Regions from separate parts of the Mesorhizobium sp. B2-3-13 genome, predicted to be linked through region 2. Evidence: riboswitches for the same ligand, from Rfam matches in the RefSeq annotation. Region 2 holds a riboswitch; the other holds the start of a gene.
The links. Region 2 has a riboswitch for S-adenosylmethionine ahead of FJ941_RS17750 (O-succinylhomoserine sulfhydrylase). Riboswitches for the same ligand answer to the same signal wherever they lie in the genome.

Region 1: another riboswitch for S-adenosylmethionine. It lies ahead of FJ941_RS04265 (homoserine O-acetyltransferase); the one in region 2 lies ahead of FJ941_RS17750 (O-succinylhomoserine sulfhydrylase).

The regions. Positions count from the first base shown of each region.
Region 1 covers NZ_VFVQ01000002.1:356,471-362,949, reverse strand. The annotation lists gene FJ941_RS04275 (Stf0 family sulfotransferase) at 1-794, opposite strand, end outside; gene metW (methionine biosynthesis protein MetW) at 740-1,354, opposite strand; gene FJ941_RS04265 (homoserine O-acetyltransferase) at 1,413-2,582, opposite strand; SAM riboswitch at 2,702-2,779, opposite strand; gene hisC (histidinol-phosphate transaminase) at 2,916-4,025, shown strand; gene FJ941_RS04255 (prephenate/arogenate dehydrogenase family protein) at 4,031-4,966, shown strand; gene FJ941_RS04250 (sugar kinase) at 4,963-5,892, opposite strand; gene FJ941_RS04245 (DUF2125 domain-containing protein) at 5,900-6,479, opposite strand, start outside.
Region 2 covers NZ_VFVQ01000014.1:27,471-33,949, forward strand. The annotation lists gene mmsA (multiple monosaccharide ABC transporter ATP-binding protein) at 1-677, shown strand, start outside; gene mmsB (multiple monosaccharide ABC transporter permease) at 674-1,966, shown strand; gene araD1 (AraD1 family protein) at 2,169-3,161, shown strand; gene FJ941_RS17745 (2'-deoxycytidine 5'-triphosphate deaminase) at 3,273-4,364, opposite strand; SAM riboswitch at 4,505-4,582, shown strand; gene FJ941_RS17750 (O-succinylhomoserine sulfhydrylase) at 4,639-5,829, shown strand; gene FJ941_RS17755 (ceramide glucosyltransferase) at 5,857-6,479, opposite strand, start outside.

The sequences.
Region 1 (6,479 bases), on a different contig from region 2:
AATCTTGAAGTGTCTGAATATTGCGCCAAGAAACGCTGCCGCCATTCTACATTGACGGTGTCTCGTTGAATTGCGAGGCCGGACGCAAAGCCAAATCCGACGTCACGGGCAAGCTTGGCGTCAACGAGACCAGCGATTTTCTTAAGGCTGGTCTGTGGGTCTTGCAAAAGATCCTCATATGTCAACGACAGGAAAGGCACACCGTTTTTTGCAAACCAGAGGTCCCAAACCAGATTTTCCAGCACAAGTTTATCAAGCGACTGTGCTATCGCCGCGCCGTCGTAACGTGGCGCATTGTTGGCGGTCTCGGTAGAACGGAATCGGCCGGTCTGACGGGCGCGCGCCCAGGAGATTGCCTGGCCAAGGAGATCGCGGCGCGTCAAACGGACATAGCGCAATTCTGGGAGGGTGGCTGGTAGGTCGATGGTTCTAGCCACTTGGGAAAATTGGCTGGCAAACAGTTTGACTGCGTAAATTCCGGAAGGGGATCGCCCATCCCTCAATGCCCGCAAGACTTGAGCGCGGGGATCGCGAGGATAGTTCGGCAATTCAAGAAGACGGCGGCCGCCGAACCACTCCAAAGGGTTGCCAAGCCCGGCGGCTGCCATCAATCCAGCGAGATGATTGCTGCCGCTGCGCGGTGACGTGCAGACCAGAATTCCAGCTTTTATGCCAGACAGGATGTCAGGTGGTATTTCAACCGGAAGAGGCCGTCTGCGAAAGAGATGCATGGCAACCACTACCGCTTCAGCAGGAACACAGCCTGTTGGCCAAAGAAATTCCAGAACCACCATGGCATCGACAGGCCGATCTTCTGGCCGTTTGCGTCAAGCGCGGTCGCCTTTTCCACCGTCGCACCAAGCTCTTCGCACAGATTGACGAAGTCGCGGATGGTGCAGAAGTGGATGTTGGGCGTGTCGTACCAGGAATAGGGCAGATCCTTGGTCACCGGCATTCGGCCCTTGACGAACAGCGACAGGCGCACCCGCCAATGGCCGAAATTGGGGAAAGAGACGATCGCCCGATTGCCGATCCTGAGCAGTTCGTCGAGCACCAGTTTTGGATTGCGGGTGGCCTGCAGGGTCTGCGACAGGACGACGAAGTCAAAACCCTTGTCGGGATAGAATTCGAGATCCTTGTCAGCATCGCCCTGGATGACCGAGAGGCCGCGCGCCACGCATTCGTTGACGCCGCGCTGCGACAACTCGAGCCCGCGGCCGTCGACCTGTTTGCTTTCCTGCAGCAATTCGAGCAGGGAGCCATCGCCGGAGCCGACGTCGAGCACGCGCGATTGCGGCGGGATGAGGTTGGCGACGACCTCGAGGTCGACACGCTGGCTGCCGTTGACGCTCATGGTTTCGCCTCCTGAGCGGCGCACGACCATGGTCCGGAAAGTCCGCAACTCTTCGGGGTCATGCGCCGAGCCCCCTGGCGCGCGCGGCCGAGCCGATGAAGCCGTTGATGGCGGCAAACAGTTCCGGTTCGTCGAGCAGGAAGGCGTCGTGGCCGCGATCGGTCTCGATCTCGACGAAGGATACCGAGGCGCCGGCGGCGTTGAGCGCATGAACAATGGAGCGGCTCTCTTCGGTCGGAAACAGCCAATCCGACGTGAAGGACACCAGGCAGAAGCGGGTTTTGGTGCCGGCAAAGGCGTCCGCCAGCCGGCCGCCATGGTCGGCGGCGAGGTCGAAATAATCCATCGACCGTGTCATGTAGAGGTAGGAGTTGGCGTCGAAACGGTCGACGAAGGTCATGCCCTGGTGGCGCAGATAGCTCTCGATCTGGAAATCGGCATCGAAGCCGAAGGTCAGCGCTTCGCGGTCCTGCAGGTTACGGCCGAATTTGCGGTGCAGGGCGGCTTCCGACAGATAGGTTATGTGGGCGGCCATGCGCGCCACCGCCAGCCCCTTTTCCGGGCGCTTGCCGTGCTCGAAATATTTGCCGCCATGCCAGTCCGGATCGGCCATCACGGCCTGCCGCCCGACCTCGTGGAAAGCGATGTTCTGTGACGAATGGCGCGCGCCGGTGGCGATCGGCAGTGCCGAAAAAACCCGTTCGGGATAGCTCGACGCCCATTGCAGCACCTGCATGCCGCCCATCGAACCGCCCAGCACGCAGAACAGCTTCTCGATGCCGAAATGGTCGACCAGCATCTGCTGCGCACGCACCATGTCACGGATGGTGATGACCGGAAGGTCGAGCCCATATGGCTTTCCCGTGGCGGGGTTGGTCGAGGCCGGCCCGGTGGAACCAAGACAGCCGCCGATGACGTTGGAGCAGATGACGAAGAAGCGGCTGGTGTCGATGATCTTGCCGGGGCCTATCAGCACTTCCCACCAGCCTGGCTTGCCGGTCACCGGATTGGTGCTGGCGACATGCTGGTCGCCGGTCAGCGCATGGCAGACGAGGATGGCATTGGAACGGGCGTCGTTCAGCGTGCCATAGGTCTGGTAGGCGATCTGGAATGGCGACAGCAGCGTGCCGGCGTCGAGCTTGAGCGGCTTGTCGGGCCCAAAACGCAACACCGGGCTCGACGGTTGGTCGGCCTCGTTGTTGGTCTTTCCTGCACGCAGAACAGCCATCACGTCTCTCTTGCTGCACCGTGCTTTTGCGGAAATCGCTGCCGATCTCCGCGCCGCCGATGCGTTCGTCCGGCCGGTCGCGGACAATAAAAAACCGGCATTGCCTTCGCAAAGCCGGTTACGTCACGCAAACGGCCCTTTAGCGAATTGTTTAACGTGGCTGCAAGCCGACCGGCCAAATCACCACGGAACTGTCCCTGTCCTTCTAGAACCCGCCCGCCTCGCCGTCAATGCCGGCGGCCGGCACCACTGCCGCCCCTCGACATTGCCTGCCGTGGCTTGTATTTCCGCAGCGGCTTCCGGATGGAGGCGTTTTCGACGGATTTTGCAAAAATGAACCAGACATCTGATCAGGCACGTCCGACCCCGCGCGCGGGCATCATGGACATAGACGCCTACGTGCCCGGCAAGAGCACGGCGCCGGCCGGTGTCGCCAAGGTCCACAAGCTGTCGTCGAACGAGAATCCGCTTGGGCCCTCGCCGAAGGCGATCGAGGCCGCGCGTGAGGTCGCCGGCAAACTCGACATCTATCCCGATGGCACCGCCAGGCGGTTGCGCGAGGCGATCGCCGAGGTGCATGGCCTCAACGCGCAGAACATCATCTGCTCGAATGGTTCCGACGAGATCCTCGGCCTGCTGGCGCAGACCTATCTCGCGCCCGGCGACGAGGCCATGTTCACCGAACACGCCTTCATGGTCTACAAGATTTATATCCAGTCGGCGGGCGCCACCCCGGTGGTGGTCAAGGAGACCGACGAGCGCGCCGACATCGATGGGATGCTGGCGGCCGTGACGCCGCGCACGAAAATCGTGTTCCTGGCCAATCCCAACAACCCGACCGGCACCTACGTGCCGTTCCAGGAGGTGCGCCGGCTGCATGCCGGACTGCCGAAAAACGTGCTTCTGGTGCTCGACGCGGCCTATGCCGAATATGTCCGCCGCAACGACTATGAAGCCGGCATAGAACTTGTCGGCAGCGCTGAGAACGTGGTGATGACGCGCACCTTCTCCAAGATCGGCCTCGGCGGCGCGCGCATCGGCTGGATGTATGGTCCAATGCACATTGTCGACGCCATCAACCGCGTGCGCGGGCCCTTCAATGTCAATGCGACGGCGATCGAAGCCGGCATCGCCGCGATCCGCGACCGCGCCCATGTCGAGCGCAGCGTGGCGCATAACGAGACCTGGCTCGCCTGGCTGAGCGAAGAGATGACCGGGCTCGGACTGCGGGTGACGCCGAGCGTCGGCAATTTCCTGCTCATTCATTTTCCCGACGACCAGAAGCATTCGGCGGCGGCTGCTGATGAGTATCTGAGCGCGCGCGGCTATATATTGCGGCGCGTTTCAGGCTACGGCTTTCCCAACGCGCTGCGCATGACGGTCGGCACTGAAGAGGCCAATCGCGGCGTTGTCGCCGCGCTCACGACATTCCTGAAAAGCTAGAAACCATGGCATCTCCGATGTTTGAAAAAATCGCACTGGTCGGCATTGGCCTGATCGGTTCGTCGCTCGCCCGCGTCATTCGCCGTGAGGGTTTGGCTCGCCAAGTCGCCATCTCGACCCGCAGCGCGGCAACGCTCAAGCGAGCCGAAGAACTGGGCCTCGGCGATTCCTACACCACGGCTGCCAGGGAAGCGGTCCACGATGCCGATCTGATCATCGTCTCGGTGCCGGTCGGTTCGTCCGGCGCGGTGGCGCAGGAAATCGCGCCGGCGCTGAAAAAGGGGGCGGTCCTCACCGATGTCGGCTCGACCAAGGCGTCGGTCATCGCGCAGATGCAACCGCATGTGCCTGATGGCGTCCATTTCATTCCCGGCCACCCGCTGGCGGGCACCGAAAAATCCGGCCCGGATGCCGGGTTCGCCGACCTGTTCGACAATCGCTGGTGCATCTTCACGCCGGTACCGGGCACCGATCCGGAAGCGTTGGAAAGGCTCTCGGAATTCTGGCGCCGCTGCGGCGCCAACATCGACACGATGGACCCGCAGCATCACGACATGACGCTGGCCATCGTCTCGCATCTGCCGCACATCATCGCCTACAACATCGTCGGCACCGCCGACGATCTGGAATCGGTGACCAAGACGGAAGTGATCAAATATTCCGCCTCCGGTTTTCGCGATTTCACGCGTCTGGCCGCCTCCGATCCGACCATGTGGCGGGACGTGTGCCTGCACAACAAGGATGCCATCCTGGAAATGCTGGCGCGGTTCTCGGAGGATTTGGCCTTCCTGCAGCGCGCGATCCGCTGGGGGGACGGCGACAAGCTGTTCGACCTGTTCACCCGTACCCGCGCCGTGCGCCGCTCGATCATCGAAGCCGGCCAGGATATCGACGCGCCCGATTTCGGCCGCCAGGCGGTCGAGCACCCGGCAAAGAGCTAAGCTGTTTCAGGCCAGGTCGCTTCCATCATGGCGAGCGTCTCCGCCCGATCCGGCGCGCCCAGCCTGCCGCCGAAGCGCAGACATTTGAGCGCGGCGGCCGCACTTGCGAGACGCAAGGCCTGTTCGACCGGCATGGCTTCCGCCAGTCCGACGGCAAAGGCGCCATGAAAGACATCGCCGGCGGCCAGCGTGTCGACCGCCTTGATCCTCGGTGCCTTGACATGGCGGGCTGATCCAGCGCTTCGATCAAGCCACCAGGTTCCCGCCGCACCGCCGGTGACCGCGACGAAGGCATCGGTGCGGGAGGCAAGGTCGGTGCAGGCGGTCTCCAGATCCAGCGCGTGGCCACATATGATGCGGACTGCCGGTTCGGAGGCGACGATGTGCGAGGCCAGCGGCAATAATTGTTCCAGCACCGCAAGCGGCGCGGTATCGGCATCGAGGATAGCCGGCCGGCCAGCGGCGCGCGCCGCCTTCAGGGCCAGGGCAGCGGCACCCGGCCAGCGCACGTCGGCCAGAATGGCATCGAATGCCGTGACGTCGGTGAACGGCAAGGCGTCGGGATCAGCCTGAGCGCGTGTGTCGTAGAAAGGCACGATGATCCGCTCGCCATGCGCATCGACCAGGATCGAGGCCAGTGCCGAGCGCGCACCACTGACGCGGCGCACATGGCCGCAATCGACGCCCTCGGCCTCTATTCCCGCAATCAGCTGATCGCCGACCGGATCGTCGCCGGCGCTCGCCCATAGCGATACCTCAGCGCCGAGACGATGCGCGGCGCAGGCCGCGCTCGTGGCCATGCCCGAGGCGATCTGGATGCCGTCGGAGGCGATGAACTTTCCCTGATGATGGGGCAATGCATCGACACGCAGGATCGTATCCAGCGTCAGCGCCCCGACACTCAGGAGCTTCACGGGTCTTGCCATGGCGGGACTATTGCACCGGCTTGATCTTGCCCAGCGGGATGAAGCCGAGCGACGCCTTGCCCTTGACCACTTTCAGCGGCATCGACGGTTCGCTACCAAGCAGCGCCAGGGCGCCAAAACCCTGCTCGATCGCATTCTTCTGCTCGGGTATAGCCCCGGCAAGAATGGATGCCACGGCCTTGGGATCCTTGATCCTGATCATCAGATCGGCGTCGACCAGGCCCTCGGCATCGACCGAAAGCGACCCGGAAACGGTGACACGCGCCGTTCCCGACGACAGATCGAGGGTGCGGATTTCGATGCTCTGGCCGCGCAGGCTTTTCACCTGCGTGCCGATCACCGCGACGCCGTTCTTCAGTGTCACGTCGCCGCTGGCATCGAGCGCCGGCAGCACGCGCCCGCCGATCGCGTCGGGATCGATCTCGAGATCGCCAAAGCTGCCGACATAGTCGAGATTCCCGCCATTCGGCTGCAACTGGCCTGATGCCTTGCCGGCACTGAATAGTTCGACCGGATCTGTGTCGTCCGCCGGGTCGGTTTGGCCCGACAGGCCCTCGGCCTGCAGCGATATACGCCGCGGCAGCGGG
Region 2 (6,479 bases):
GCAAGGGCGAAGTTGTCGGCATCGCCGGGCTGATGGGCGCCGGCCGCACCGAATTCGCCATGAGCCTGTTCGGTCGCTCCTATGGCCGGCGCATCAGCGGCGAGGTGCTGCTCAACGGCAAGCCCGTGGACCTTTCGACAGTGGGCAAGGCGGTGCAGAACGGCATCGCCTACGTCACCGAAGACCGCAAAACCTATGGGCTGAACCTCATTGACCACATCAAGCACAATGTGACGTTGGCCAACCTCGCCGGCGTTTCCAATGGCGGCGTCATCGACGATATGCGCGAAATGAGCGTCGCCAACGATTATCGCAAAAAGACCAATATCCGCGCATCCAGCGTCTATCAGCTGACCGGCAATCTCTCGGGCGGCAACCAGCAGAAGGTGGTGCTATCGAAATGGCTGTTCGCCGACCCGGAAGTTCTGATCCTCGACGAGCCGACGCGCGGCATTGACGTCGGTGCCAAGTACGAAATCTATACAATCATCGCTCGCCTCGCCGCCGAGGGCAAGGCGATCATCGTCATCTCATCGGAAATGCCGGAACTGCTCGGCATCTCGGACAGAATATATGTCATGAACGAAGGGCGCATCGTCGGCGAGATGGCGGCAAGCGACGCCAGCCAGGAAAAAATCATGCGCGCCATTGTTCGCGGAGAAGGAAAAGCATCATGAGCACAGACAGCGCTCCCGCGCCGCAAAGCGGCACCGCCGAGGACGTCAAGCAGGGTCCTCGCATCGCCGTTTCGGCGCTGACGACGAACCTGCGCGAATACGGCCTGATCATCGCGCTGATCGTCATCATGCTGTTCTTCCAGTACACGACGTCGGGAACGCTGTTCAAACCGGTCAACCTCAGCAACCTGGTGCAGCAGAACTCGTTCATCATCGTGATGGCGCTCGGCATGCTGCTGGTCATCGTCGCCGGCTACATCGATCTCAGCGTAGGATCGGTCGCCGGCTTCATCGGCGCACTTGCCGCCATGATGATGGTCATTTGGCCGCTTGGCATGTTCAGCAACCCGCTCGTGGTCTCGATCGTCTGCCTGATCGTCGGTGGGTTGATCGGTGGGGCGCAAGGCTACTGGATCGCCTATCACCGCATACCAAGTTTCATCGTGACGCTCGCCGGCATGCTGATCTTCCGCGGCATTTGCCAGGCGCTGCTTGGCGGTGGCTCCTCGGTCGGTCCGCTTCCCGACAGTTTCAAGGCATTGAGTTCCGGCTTCATCCCGGACGTAATCGGCCCGCTGACGCTGATCCCACCGACGGTGAATGCGGCCGGCAAGACTATTTTGGGTAGCGGGCTCACGCTGCACATGACGACGATCGTGCTGGGCGTGATCGCGGTGCTCGCCTACGCCTATTTCGGCTTCAGGGCGCGGCGCAAGCGCGAACGCCACGGTTATGAGGCCGAGCCTTTCACGCTGTTCGTCATCAAGATCCTGGTAGGCAGCGCGCTGGCGCTGTTCCTGGTCTTCCAGTTCGCGACCTATCGGGGCCTGCCGATCGTGCTGCTGGTGATGGGCGTGCTGATTTCATTGTTCGTCTTCGTCACCAAGCGCATGACCATTGGCCGCCGCATCTACGCCATGGGTGGCAACGCCAAGGCGGCGCAACTGTCGGGCATCAACACCGAGCGCCTGACGCTCCTGGTGTTCGTCAATATGGGCGTGCTGTCGGCGCTCGGCGGCCTGATCATCGCGGCGCGTCTCGGCCAGGCCGTGCCGGCAGCGGGCCTCGGCAGCGAGCTCGACGTCATCGCGGCCGTCTTCATCGGCGGCGCCTCGGCGATGGGCGGCGTCGGCCAGGTCATCGGCGCTGTGGTCGGCGGCTTCATCATGGGCGTGATGAACAACGGCATGTCGATCATGGGCGTCAATGTCGACTGGCAGCAGGTGGTCAAGGGACTGGTCCTGCTCGGGGCCGTCATCTTCGACGTCTACAACAAGAACAAGGCTTAAGGGCTGGGGCGAGGACTAGGAGGCATACGGGTTCTAGATCGCGAAGCTGCCGGCGGCCCGTCGGCACCAAGAAGTCCGGGGAAGGACCAGGTTCGCGAACGCAATCCGGACGAAACGTTTCAACCGTGGCGCGTTCCCGCGCCGCGCCGGTCAGGGTTTGCCCATTGGCAGCCGGATACAGATAAATGAGAGAGGACTGATCATGCTGATCTCGCAGATTCTCGACGACGCCGAGACGATCCGTGTCGTTGCCCGCAGCGGCGGGAAGACCCGGATCATCAACGGCGCGCGCAGCGTCTATTCGCTGGCGATGGAGGCCGCCCGCACCGGCGTCGGCCTGACGGCCCTGATCGAACGCAAGGGACTGGGCGAGACGGTCGATCTCGACGCCGCCTACAAGAGGGGCCGCCTCCTGTCGCCGATCAATCACCCCGACCCGGCGCATCTGCATCTGACCGGCACGGGATTAACGCATCTCGGTTCGGCCGCGACGCGCGATTCCATGCACAAGAAGCTCAGCACCGACGGCGAGGAGCAACTTACCGATTCCATGAAGATGTTCCGCATGGGACTGGAAGGCGGCAAGCCCGCGAAAGGCCAGGTCGGCGTGCAGCCGGAATGGTTCTACAAGGGCAACGGTACCATGGCGGTCGCGCCTGGTGCCGCGCTCATGTCACCGGCCTTTGCCAAGGATGCCGGCGAAGAACCAGAGATCGCCGGGATCTATGTCATCGGCGATGACGGCGCGCCATTCCGTGTCGGCTTCACGCTGTCGAACGAATTCTCGGACCATGTGACCGAACGCGTGAACTATCTGTTCCTCGCCCACTCCAAGCTGCGCAATGCCTCGTTCGGGCCCGAAATTCTGATCGGCGACCTGCCTTCGGACATCCGCGGCACGTCACGCATCGTGCGCGACGGCAGGACAATGTGGGAGAAGCCGTTCCTGTCGGGCGAAGCGAACATGTCGCACACCATCGCCAATCTCGAGCACCACCATTTCAAATATTCGGCGTTCCGCCAGCCGGGCGATGTGCATGTGCATATGTTCGGAACGGCCACGCTGTCCTTCGCCGACGGCGTCACGACCGAAGCCGGCGACGTGTTCGAGATCGAGGCCGGGGATTTCGGCCTGCCGCTGCGCAACCCGCTGGAAATCGAAAAGCCGGTGAAGGTGGCGGTGAAGGCGCTGTAACTGGCGCCAACTCTGCCTTCTCCCCTGGTGGGGCTCGAAGGGCGGGCGAGGCCCCATTTCGACCTCAAAAATCTTGCCCGTGGGCAAGCATCGGCCGGTGGTAATGGGAGTTCAGCGCGGGCGGAAATGTTTGGACAGCTTCAGGCCTTGTGCCTGATAGTTCGAGCCGAGATCGGTCCCGTAAAGCGCCTGCGGGCGCTTTAGCATGTGTTCGTAGACCAGCCGGCCGACAATCTGGCCATGATCGAGGATGAACGGCACTTCGTGGCTACGCACTTCGAGCACCGCGCGGCTGCCGGTGCCGCCGGCCGCCGAATGGCCGAACCCCGGATCGAAAAATCCGGCATAGTGGACACGGAACTCGCCGACCAGCGGATCGAAGGGCGTCATCTCGGCGGCGTAGAGCGGCGGCACATGCACCGCCTCCTGGCTGACGAGGATGTAGAACTCGTCGGGATCGAGCACCAGTTCGCCGGCGCCGCTCTTGTGGATCGGCTCCCAGAAGTCGAGGACATCCTGGGCGGCACGCTTGTCGACATCGATGAGGCCAGTGTGGTGCTTGCCGCGATAGCCTACCAGCCCATCCTTGTCGCCGTTGAGATCAATCGACAGCGCGATGCCGCCTCCGGAAATGTTTGGCGGCTCGGTGGCGACCAGCATCTCGGCGCTGTGCAATTCATGCAGTTCGGCTTCTGAAAGCAGCGCGTTGCCGGTGCGAAAGCGGATTTGAGACAGGCGCGAACCGGTGCGCGCAACGATCGGGAAGGTGCGCGGGCTGACTTCGAGATAGAGCGGACCGTTGTAGCCGGCGGCGATCTTGTCGAACTCGTGGCCACGGTCGGTCATGACGCGGGTGAAGATGTCGAGGCGACCGGTCGAGCTCTTTGGATTGGCCGAGGCCGAAATGTCGGCCGGCAGGGCCAGGCTTTCGAGCAGCGGCACGATATAGACGCAGCCGGTTTCGAGAACCGCGCCTTCGGCCAGATTAATCTCGTGCAACTGCAGCCGATCGAGCTTTTCCGAGACCTTGTGGTTGGGACCGGGCAGGAACGAGGCCCGCACCCGCCAGGCCTTTTCGCCCAATCTGAGATCAAGACTAGCCGGCTGGATCTGGTCGGCATCAAGCGCACGCGGCGACTTCAGCGCGCCGGACTGGAACAGCGCCGAAATGTCCTGATCGGGAAGAATGCCTGTCTGCCGCAAAGTCTGGCTCCGCCCCAAGACTGGTCTCCTTTGTTGCAGGTTCTTGCCGCAAAACCGCTGGGCACTTTGCGGAACCTGCCTTGGTACAAACCTCTTAATGAAGCCGGCAATTGACGCAAGCGTGGCGCGGGTCTAAAGGGTCGTTATCCCGTGGTGATTTGGCCGGTCGGCTTGCAGCCACGTTAAACAAGTCGCTAAAGGACCGTCGGGCCGCAAGGCCGTATGGACCGGTTGCGACTTTCGCGGCCGGTTTTTTTGTGTCTGGAACAAAGCGATGAGCACCAAGAAGCGCAACTGGAAACCTCAGACGGCACTCGTGCATGGCGGAACCCTGCGTTCCGGCTTCGGCGAAACCTCCGAGGCGATGTATCTGACCCAGGGCTATGTCTACAAGACCGCCCAGGCGGCGGAAGCCCGCTTCAAGGGCGAAGAGCCTGGCTTCATCTATTCGCGTTACGCCAACCCGACCGTCGACATGTTCGAAAAGCGCATGTGCGCGCTGGAAGGCGCCGAGGACGCGCGCGCCACGGCATCGGGCATGGCGGCGGTGACGGCGGCGCTGCTGTGCAGCGTCAAGGCCGGCGACCATATAGTGGCGGCGCGCGCGCTGTTCGGCTCCTGCCGCTGGGTGGTCGAGACGCTGGCGCCGCGCTATGGCATCGAGGCGACTTTGGTCGACGGCACCGACATTGCCAATTGGGAAAAGGCGGTCAGGCCGAACACCAAGCTGTTCTTCCTGGAAAGCCCGACCAATCCGACGCTGGAAGTCGTCGACATCGCGGCCGTTGCCTCGCTTGCCAACTCGATCGGCGCGCGGCTTGTCGTCGACAACGTCTTCGCTACGCCGCTGCAGCAGAAGCCGTTGCAGCTTGGCGCGCACATCGTCGTCTACTCGGCCACCAAGCACATTGACGGCCAGGGCCGCTGTCTGGGCGGTGTCATACTGTCGGACAAGAAGTGGATCGACGAAAACCTGCACGACTATTTCCGCCACACCGGCCCCAGCTTGTCGCCGTTTAATGCCTGGACCTTGCTGAAGGGCCTCGAGACGCTGCCGCTGCGCGTGCGCCAGCAGACGGAAAGCGCCGGCAGGATCGCCGACTTCCTGGCCGAGCAGCCGCAGATCGCTCGCGTCATCTATCCCGGCCGCGCCGACCACCCGCAGGCTGATATCGTCAAGAAGCAGATGTCGGGCGGCTCGACGCTGATTTGCCTCGACGTCAAGGGTGGCAAGCCGGCGGCCTTCGCCCTGCAGAACGCCCTCGACATCGTGCTGATCTCGAACAATCTCGGCGATGCCAAGAGCCTGATCACCCATCCCGCGACGACGACGCACAAGAATTTGAGCGACGAGGCCCGCGCCGAACTCGGCATCGGGCCTGGCACGCTCAGGCTGTCTGTCGGCCTGGAGGACGCCGACGACCTGCTGGAAGACATCGCGCAGGCTTTGCAGGCCGCTAGATAAGCTGCTTAGGAGCGTCGTCCGCGGCGATCAGGCGCGCGACGGCGTCTCCTCCAATTCGGCCGCCTTGGTGCGGATGGTCATGGCATTGCCGCGCCAGTCGACGGCGCCGCCGAGCCAGCCGCGCGCCCAGATGGACGGGAGCATCACGTCGCGCGCGATCATCGCCGCGACCATGCGCGGCGACAGATGCCAGCCCTTGGACAAGGCCAGCGCGCATTCCGGAAGGTAGAAGGCCGCCAACATGGCAATCACGGTTGCCCAGAGGCTGACGCCCGCGCTCGCCGCCGCAACCAGCGCCAGCGCGAGAGGCACCGCTGCGCCGGTCAGGAGTTCCGGCGCGAAGAACAGCGGAAAGGTGACGCGGCGCAGGCGCGCCCAACGGGCCTGGCGCGACCAGATCTCGCCAACGGTGCGCTGGCCGAGCGGCTGCTCGAAGGGCGCCGCTACGAGATTGACGCGCAGCCCGAGGCCGTTGACCAGCTTGGTGGCGGCGGCGTCCTCGGCGATCTCGGCGGCCAGCGCGCGAATGCCGCCATTGGCGTTCAGCATCGGCTTGTTCCATAGCATGCTCTTGCCCTGGGCAAAGCCGAGGCCGAGCGCCTCGCCGGCATACTGCCAGCGGGCCTGCAATGTGTTGAGGAAGGCGCATT